One region of the Planococcus sp. APC 3900 genome, then DNA from elsewhere that is predicted to be linked to it. Evidence: riboswitches for the same ligand, from Rfam matches in the RefSeq annotation. Region 1 holds a riboswitch; the other holds the start of a gene.
What was found. Region 1 has a riboswitch for cobalamin ahead of cobT (nicotinate-nucleotide--dimethylbenzimidazole phosphoribosyltransferase). Riboswitches for the same ligand answer to the same signal wherever they lie in the genome.
Positions count from the first base shown of each region.

Region 2: another riboswitch for cobalamin. It lies ahead of QMA04_RS01005 (acyl-CoA thioesterase); the one in region 1 lies ahead of cobT (nicotinate-nucleotide--dimethylbenzimidazole phosphoribosyltransferase).

Region 1 is NZ_JASDCT010000001.1:310,771-315,696, reverse strand. It holds gene QMA04_RS01585 (PadR family transcriptional regulator) at 1-36, opposite strand, end outside; gene bluB (5,6-dimethylbenzimidazole synthase) at 194-835, opposite strand; gene cobT (nicotinate-nucleotide--dimethylbenzimidazole phosphoribosyltransferase) at 854-1,903, opposite strand; cobalamin riboswitch at 1,990-2,164, opposite strand; gene QMA04_RS01570 (ABC transporter permease) at 2,224-3,432, opposite strand; gene QMA04_RS01565 (ABC transporter ATP-binding protein) at 3,435-4,319, opposite strand; gene QMA04_RS01560 (hypothetical protein) at 4,427-4,855, opposite strand.
Region 2 is NZ_JASDCT010000001.1:206,694-211,619, reverse strand. It holds gene QMA04_RS01015 (GIY-YIG nuclease family protein) at 1-709, opposite strand, end outside; partial or broken gene QMA04_RS01010 (ribonucleotide reductase N-terminal alpha domain-containing protein) at 833-2,455, opposite strand; gene QMA04_RS01005 (acyl-CoA thioesterase) at 2,457-2,942, opposite strand; cobalamin riboswitch at 3,095-3,273, opposite strand; gene QMA04_RS01000 (PAS domain S-box protein) at 3,383-4,162, opposite strand; gene QMA04_RS00995 (MFS transporter) at 4,403-4,926, shown strand, end outside.

The DNA.
Region 1 (4,926 bases):
AAAAACGGAATCCGTCAGCTGCTCTAATGATTTCATATTCCCACTCCTTTATATCACTTTGTGATATGTCTGAAAATAATATATCATTAAGTGATATAACTGTCTATAAAAAAGGGAAAACTTTTGAAAAAGTTTTCCCTTTTTAAATGGCTTTTCTTTTTTATCATCAGCTGTTTCATTACTTATAAAAGCTCTAATTCCCACTCCATATATCCTCAAAAACCAGGTTTTTTAACGAACGTCTTTTTTCCCATCCCGCTGCTTCCAGAATTGGCTTATCAGGATAATCTTCCGTATAACCGAGCGACAGAAGGGCGATCGGATCGATATGCGGCGGAATGTCCAGGATGTCCCGGACGTCGTTTTTCTTATAGAAGCTTACCCAGCCCATCGCTAAGCCTTCTGCACAGGCAGCCAACCACATATTTTGGATGGCACAGGCCGTGGATAAGGCGTCTGTTTCAGGAATGGAATTGCGCCCCAGGACATGAGAGCCGCCTCTTGTCGGATCACAAGTTACACAAATCGTTACGGGCGCCTGCTTTATGCCTTCTACTTTCAATCCGAGAAACTTGTTTTCTTTCTCCCCTTCGTAATGAATGGCCAGTGCCCGCCGCTCCTTATCTGCGGCCCAGGCCAGCTTTTCTTTTGTTTCAGATGAAGATACGATAATGAAATTCCAGGGTTGCATGAATCCTACGGACGGCGCATGGTGTGCAGCCTCCAGAATAGTGGTGATCAGTTCTTCCGGGACAGGCGTCGGCAAAAAGCTGCGAATATCTCTTCTAGTGTAAATTGCTTTATATACACCTCTTTTTTCTTCTTCAGTAAACATCTTTTTCTCCTCTCTTCATCAAATCTTAAGGCCAACTTCCGAAAACGTGGCCATTTCTTTCATTATCCGGCAGGCCGCATCTACAAGTGGGAATGCTAAAGCGGCGCCCGACCCTTCACCTAAACACATCTCCATATGCAGCACCGGCTGGATGCCCAGCAATTCACTTGCTTTTTTCCCGCCCGGTTCAGCGCTTGCATGCGAAGCAATCAGGTAATGTTTCACTTTCGGTTCGATCGACACCGCTATCAGCGCCGCAATGGTGGAGATGTACCCATCCAGTACAACCGGCACGCGGTTTGCTGCCGCTCCGATCATGACACCTGCCATGCCGCCGATTTCCAGTCCACCGACTTTGGCCAAAACGTCGATGGCATTGTCTTTATCCGGCCGGTTCGTTTCAATCGCTTTCTTAATGACTTGGGCTTTATGCGAGATTCCTCCACTGCCGACTCCTGCACCTTTGCCGGTAATCTCTTCAGATGGAATGTTTCCAAGCACCGATAAAATGGCGGTGCTTGGCGTGGTGTTGCCGATGCCCATTTCGCCGGTCCCCAGCAGATTGGCGCCTTTTTGGATTTCCGCTTCTGCAATGGCAATCCCCGTTTCCAGCGAGCGGATCGCTTCTTCTATCGTCATCGCCGGCCCTGTCGCAATATTGCCTGCGCCTTGCCTGATTTTCCGGCCGATCACCCCTGCATCATTCGGAAAGTCTCCTTTAACGCCGATGTCGACGGTGACCACTTCCGCTCCCGCTGTTTTCGCCAAAACTCCGACTCCGGTGATGCCTTTTGCGATGAACATCGTTTGCGCATATGTCACTTCCTGCGGGTTGGAAGAAATCCCTTCCTCATAAACGCCGTGGTCGGCAGCCATCACGATAATCGCTTTTCGATCAAACTCTGGATACAATTCTCCCGAAATTCCAGCCAATTGCACAGCGAGCTCTTCCAGCTTGCCGAGACTGTGCGGCGGCTTGATCAGGCTGTCCACACGCTCCCGCGCTTTTCCCACCATTTCCTGGTCCAACCCTTGAATACGCTCCATTGTTTGCTGCAATAAATTCATCTTTCTCTTCCCCTTTCTGAATTAAAAAGAAAAAGCCTCCAGTTTATTTGCGTGAACAAATAAACTAAAGACTTTTCCATGATCTATCAGCAGAACGTAAGCAGGCAGGTCTCCTGGCTCCGGATCACCGTTTTACAGGCCTTCCCGGACCAATCTCCAGTGGCAAATCTGTAAAACTCCCCGTTACAGTGGCGGGACCGCTGAAGATTTTCACTTCATTCCCTATTCTCCCCGAAGGGCACCTGTTACGGTTATTCAATTATTCTTTCATTTAGCTTACCGCAAAAGCGCGTTTTTGCAAACACAACCAGAGAAGCAATTTATGACTTCCTCATAATAAGCTGACGCAGTTTCAAATTTTCTCCGAAGTGAAGGATGCCTTTCGGATAGACTTTTGCTGCAAAATAACCGAATGCAAAGGTGGTGATCACCAGCAAGCCGATGGATAGAGCGATTTCCCCAAATGATGCAGCGTCTTTCATGATCAGAATAATCATATTGAATGGTGAGGTAAACGGAAATGTTGCCATGAACTTGGATAGCGTTGATGCAGGGTCATCCATGACAAAAAGGATTCCCGAGAAAGCACTGACCATCAAGAGAATAGAAATTGGCATCGTCGTTCCGTTCAGTTCTTCAGGACGGCTGACCATGGAACCGAACACCGCATATAGAGAAGCATATAATAAATACCCCAATAAAAAGAAGATGAAGAAGTACACGCAATGCTCGGCTGTCAGCGCCGATAGATTCAAGTCAAAATTCCCTAAACTTTGTGCGGGTTCCACAAGCCCTGATTTCAAGTACAACGCAACAGATCCAAAGAAAGCGGCGAACTGCATGAGGCTTGCTAAAGCGATTCCGAATATTTTACCGAAAATCATCGCCAGCGGGTTTACTTTTGTCACCATTACTTCCATGACCCGTGAAGCTTTTTCTGAGGCGACGCCGGTTGCAATCGTTGTGCCATACATCATAACTGCCATCAAAATGAACATCAGCATCAAGTAAATCACAAACACCGATACTTCATTCTCTGAAGTGAATTGTCCTTTTTCCATGGCAACCGGAACGAACAAGGACTGTTGATCCGCTTCCGACATACCGTTGCTATCGGCAATTCTTTGCGTATTCTTCGCCTGAAGATACTGGGACAGAGACGAATTTAAAGCGACGTCATTCGATTTGGAAAAATAGGTCACAGAATAATTGCTGGCATTGTCATCAATTAGGTATAAGCCAGCAATTTTTCCTTCCTGCGCTTCTTTTTTCAAAGATTCTATCTGCTGTTGTGCCCCTTCTTTCCACTCCCAATCGGTCAATTGCTTTTCCAGTTCCGAGACAGTTATATCGGCGGCATTGGATACAACCACCATTTCTTCTTTCGGATCCGCAAAATTCTCCAAGATGCTGGGCAATGAAATGGCGAATATGGAAATCAGAATCAACGCAAACGTTGTCGTAAGGTAGGACTTCGAAGTCACTCTTTCCCGAAAAGATTGTTTAAAGACCAGATAAAAATTTCTCAATCTCAATCCCCTGCCTTTTCAATAAAGATTTGGTTTAATGATGGATCGGCGATGCCGATTTTCCGAATCGGAACCAAGCTTTTTATTTTTTCGATGAGGTATAACCCTTGATCCATGGTTTTTACCTGTAATTGATATTCTTTCCCCTTTTTTATAAACTCAGTTTGCAAGCCCATCAAATATTCTTCCAGGGGCTGGGTAGATTCGATATTTACATACTTAAATCCGTATTGGGTCTTGATATCCGAGATGGATCCTGAAAGCACGACCTCGCCTTGCTTCATCAAATAGACCCGATCGCAAAATGATTCAACGCTCTCCATTCGATGGCTTGAGAAGATTAAGGTTTTTTTCTCTTGAATCAGACTTTCTATCACCTGCTCCAACATTTGGGCATTAACAGGATCAAGTCCGCTGAAAGGTTCATCCAAAATAATCAAATCCGGATCATGCATAAGCGCAGCGATCAATTGAATTTTTTGCTGGTTTCCTTTCGATAAATCTCCTGTGTCTTTTTTGATATACTGGCTTATTTCCAATCGTTCAATCCATTTCATCGCCTCCTGCTTTGCAGCACGCTTGCTCATGCCTTCCAATTGGCCAAAATAAACCAGTTGGTCCATCATGTTCATCTTCGGATAAAGCCCTCTTTCCTCAGGCAAATAGCCCAGTTTGACTTCTTTCCGTGAGAATGACTTTCCTCCCCATTCGATGCTTCCGCTTTCCTGCTGCAATAACCCGAGAATCATCCGGATCGTCGTCGTTTTTCCTGCGCCGTTTCGTCCCAGCAGTCCCACGGCTTCGCCTTGGCTTACTGATAAAGACAAGTTCTTTACTGCATGATACGGTCCGAAATGCTTGTTCACATCGTTTATTGTCAGGTTCATCATCTATCTTCCTCTCTTTAGAAAAATGTTTTATACACTACGACTACCAGTACACCCGCAATCGCTAAGAGTCCATATTGCAATAGCTTGTTCATGAAATCATCTCCTTAGTCTGTAATCCATTGAATGGCTGTTTCTTTTGAATCCAGTTGTTTGCTTTCGCGGACAATTGTTAATTCTCCGTGCAGAAGAACCGCCTTTTCGTAGCTTTCAATCACTTGTTCTTCTTCGGCATTCTTTTCATACAAAAGGCCCAATCGAAATCTTTTTTCTTTTGCAAGCTCTGAACTGATTTCCCCTACTTTTTTAAAGTAATTGTGATCAAAATCCATCTCGAATCGACCCGACTGGCTAACCCCTTCTACAGCTTTATCATCGAGAATGACAATTTCAGGCTTTGGCAGACCCGATGCCTGGGAAAAAGCGCGGAAACAGATTTGGGCCAGTGTATTCAAGTGGATCAGCGGCTTGTTGTTCGATAAGTGCATGTCAGTTTCCGTGTCTGTGTAAATGGTAAATGGAAAGGCAATCTCCATTGCGCATCCTCCTTCCTTAAGTTTTTTTAGCATTTTGCTCATTGCGTCAGTTACTTAACAGTTTTCGGGTA
Region 2 (4,926 bases), 100 kb from region 1:
TTGGGAAATTATCGTTTTTTAGTCTAGCTCGGATAGTAGTACGCTTAATCTCGGTTAATTTTGTACATTCAGATATGCTTAGATAGCAAATTCCATCAACTAAGATTTCTTTTCTATGAGGCATATTTTTTTTCATACTTTCCACAGCCAACTTAGGCTTAGGAACTCCTTTATTACTTGAAACCCATCCGCTTATACTTTTTTCTTTATACAGCTGCCTTCTTATTTCTTTCCAGTTACTTACATGAGTTCTCCCGAAAAAAGAATTTTTTTCTCCTGTTTTTAAAGAAGCTTTTTCTGAGAGTAGCTTTTTAACTTCCTCAGAGTGGCTTCTCCCATAAAAATGGTTTCCACTTCCTGTCATTTTTTCTGATTTGAGTCTTCGCTCTGCTTCAGAAAATAGCCGACCTTTTGTTCCTGTACCACCTAAAGTTAAGTTATATCCGTGAGCAAAACTGTTATATTTCATGACATAATATGCCTCAAGAGTATAAAGTTCTTCTTGGGTGAACTTTTCATTTTCTTCTATTACAGTGAAAACAAAAGCTTCTTCTCCGTACTTATTAAAACTTTTTTGAAGGTGATCGTTTTTGTGTCTATTTTTTCTTAGTTCAGAAAAGTGACAAATTTTCCGCCTATTTAAATTTACAGTTTCTCCGATATAATACTTACCCGTTACGTTATTTAAAATCGAATAAATTCCCTTCATTATTTTGTCCTCCTTTCCTTTAGATTCAATTGAGATAATTTAGCACGGGATTGTCTCGTCTGAGAGTTTCCCCGTTTAACAGGGTTTTCTTAAAGGGTTACCCCCTTAAGCCACTGGATACTCAATGGCGCGATATTTTTTATTCGTGGCATCGGCCTGTCCGACGGAAATCGTATTTAGGTCGATGACGTTATCCAGCATGCGCACCTGAACCCGTATCACCCGCTCCAACACGTCCGCCTTGACCGCTCTTGGCAAGTTGATGGAAGACAAATTACAGACAACGAAATCACCCGGTTTGCGGACCATGACAAGGTTGCCGTCTTCATCCGTATATTCTTTCATGATGGTTGTCGCTGACATGTTCTGCATGATTTCCGTACACAAATTACTGCAGTAAATCGACGTCAGCCCTCTTCCTCTTGTGTGCTTGTTCGGGTTCTGGCGGTTGACCTCGTCCCGGTAGAACATATAAGGTGTGCCGGTTTCCAGCTGCGACACCATGATGCGTGCCATGATTTCCATCGCGCGGTAGGTTTTGCGCGGCAATAATGGATGATCCACAGCTTCCTGGTATTTGTCGCTGAAGTATTTTTCACCGGTTTCATCGTAAAAATCTTCAAGCCCAAGCGCATTGCCGTTTTTATCTGTCCAGCCCATCACTTGCTTAATCTGATGCGGACAGAACGTATGCCATTCGCCGATGCTGCGGCCGTTTTCGTCTTTTTCCTGCAGCCGCTCCATAAACAGGTCCGGAATCGACACGCCGGTGAAAATATCGTGCGCTTTGCGGCGCTCGTCGCCATTATTGGTTTTCAAATCCAGGAATCCGTTCATGATGTCTTTGTGGAAGACATCCAAATAAATCGCCACTGCACCTTGGCGCTGTCCGAGCTGATCGACACTGACCGCTGTATCGTTGACCAAACGGATCCATGGCACAACTCCTGAAGAATTGCCTTTGAATTTTTTGATATCCGATCCTAAAGCCCGAACTTTCCCGTAATAGATCCCGATGCCACCGCCGTCTTTGCTGAGGCGTGCGATATCCCAGTTGTTCAGATAGATGCCGTCCAGTGAATCATCGACAGTATCAATAAAACAGGAGGACAATTGTCCGAAACTTTTACCGGCATTCGATAAAGTCGGCGTGGCTACTGTCATATACAGCTGGCTCATTGCCCAGTAAGCTTCTTTCACCAACTCGAGGCGATGCTCTTTTGGTTCGTTTTGCATCAACGTCATCGCAATGACAAGAAAACGCTCCTGCGGAAGCTCATATAATCTTCCTTCATAGTCTTTTGCTAAGTAGCGGTCAGCCAACAGGAACAAGCCGATGTAGTTGAACAAAAGATCCCGTTCCGGTTCGATGTCCTCACCCAATAAGATGATTTCCTCTTTCGAATAAGCCGCAAGAAGCTCTCCTGAATAAATGCCGATCCCTGTCAGCTTTTCAATAAGGCGATAGAAGTCGCCATATTTCTGGGAAGCGGAAAAGTTGCGGCTGTCTCCAGCTTTTTTGTATAAGTCGCCAGCATACAATTCTGCTGCGGTGTACGTCCAATCAGGCTCGTCCATCGTGATACGGTTCAGCGCATACAACAAGGACTGCTCTCCTTTTGCCTGCTCAGCTAAGTTCGCTGTCCGCTCCAATAGTTCTCGCGTATCTAGTCCATATACATCTGTTGCCCGCTGCAGCGCTCTTTCCACTGTCTTTATTTCTGTTTCTTCGATTTTCATGTTCATATCAACACAACTCCTTTGCGTATTCGTTCACTTTCATGCGGCGCTCTTTGCGATCTTGGGCGCTTTTAAATAGTTTTTCTTCGGCAGCCGTTTCCGGAACTACACCGCTCACCGGTGTCGGCTTGCCATCGCTGTCGACTGCCACCATTGTCAGAATGGCTGTAGTCGTCAAACTCCTTGTGCCTGTTTCGATTTGTTGGCATTCAGCTTTAACATACACTTCCATAGATGTTCTGCCTGTTGAGATCACCACTCCCTCCAAAATAAGGATATCCCCAACTTTTGCCGAAGATAGGAAATTCACCGTATCGATCGAAGCGGTCACAACTGCTTTTCCGCTATGCCTCATGGCTGTAATGGCGGCGATTTCATCTATGTACGCCAATACGGTGCCGCCGAATATGGTCCCCATGTGGTTGGTGTCCGGGGGTAGGACCAATCGTGTCTGAATGGTTCTGGCCACCCCTGCTGCTAATGGTTTTGTCATGAGTATCCATTCCTCCATCTCTGATATACAAGAAAAAACCCCATCCTCTCAGGGAGGATGGGGTTTAGATACGCAGAATATCGGATGGGAAGCAGAATACAGCTATCCCATGCATAATACCTTCGTTATCCCTCTCAGCTCCCGGAGAAGATCATAAACTCATAACGAAGGCAGGTCTCCTGGCTTGTGCGTCATCCTCTGCTATCTCCTTCCCGTCCGTTGGACAGTGGATTGCGATAGTTCGTCTGCACTTACAGTTGCGGGAACAGCTCCGGAATTTCACCGGATTCCCTATTAAGCCTTTTCAGGCACCTTCGTTATCGGTTCTACTATATATAGTGAATAATTTTAATCAATCACTAAATATTGTATTCATACACTATAAATCACTTTATTGCCTTTGACAAGAACTTCTTCATTCCTGCCGTTAAGTCAAAGTTTCAGTCAGTCGTCAAATAACGCTTCAAGGCTTGTTTCACCGTGCCCATCGTCGTCAATTGGCTAAAGTCCACACGCGCTTCAATCGCTTTTAATGCGAGTTCGGGACGGATTCCCGTGAAAATCAGTTTGATTCCGAGCAAGCGCATAATGTGGTCGATTCTATAAAGAAATTCTGCCACGACATTATCAATATTGTAGATGCCGGACACGTCAATAATAAGGCAATGCAGATTTTCTCCTTGAATTTTTTGCGGAATGATATCAAGAAGCAGATGGCTGCGATCCCCATCTACTGAACCTACGAGCGGCAAAACTGCCAAGCCATCAATAATCGGCACGATGGGAGTTGATATCTCATTTTTTAATTGCATTAGATCTCGTTCAGTTTTCTTCTGCGTCGTAATGTCGCGGATAGTGGACTGGATTGCGACCGTTTCTCCATATTGGACCGGGTAGCAATACAGTTCGACATCGGCTTGAGTTCCGTCAAAACGCTTAACAGTAGTCTCAACCAATTCTCCAATGGTGCGATCCTCCATGCCTGTACGGATGCGTTTCGCAATGAATTCTTTGTAATCATCCGTAAACACATCCACGATGTTTGCACCGATAAGCGTATCCTTATCGGCTTTGAAGAATTCCGATCCGGGCTGATTTATATATAAGACTTTCTGATTCGAATGAATAATGGTTGTTTCATCGGAATACTCCGTGATTTGTTGGTAAATTTCTTCTTTTTCTTTAATGCCCAAGGGTCTTTCAGGTACTGCATTTAGCATTTTCTTTCACTCCTTTTGACTAAGAAACTGCCAGTTCCTCTATTCTACACTTTTTCAGAAAAACTTTCAGTCGCGGCAAAAGCCTCAAGATTTCTGAATGATTCTTTTCTTTACAGTTCTATTTCAAATCTTGTAAAGGAAAAATATTATGTTATGATAATAAGCTGTGATTTTAACATATTTTTAGATGCCGTTTTTGGAAATACGCTACCTTAAGGTTAGAGTTATTGGAGATGCACGATGAAACAAGTAACAGGAAACGCTTTTCACTACGGCTGGGTCATTATCGCGATCGCGGCCTTGTCTCAATTTTTCTCTGGTCCCGGACAAACTTATTCGAATTCAATTTTTATCGATTATTATATAGAAGATTTTGGCTGGAGCCGTTCCACGGTTTCCGGTATCTACTCGGCTGCGACATTGACGGCAGGATTCCTGTTGTTTTTCGTCGGGCGCCTGATTGACCGAAACGGCTCACGTAAAATGGCCGTTGCCGTATCCGTCGCCCTTGCCGTCGCCTGCTTTTTCAACAGCTTCGTAACAAGTCTCGTCATGCTGTTTATCGGCTTCTTTTTTATTCGCTTGTTGGGCCAAGGCTCTATGGCACTTATATCAAGCTCACTCATTCCGCAATGGTTTGTCAAAAAACGGGGCCGCGCCATCAGCATTGCCGCAATCGGCGGCTTAGTCAGTTCTGCCGCTTTTCCCCTGCTGAACGTTTGGCTGATCGAGTCATTCGGCTGGCGCAGTTCATGGCTGATTTT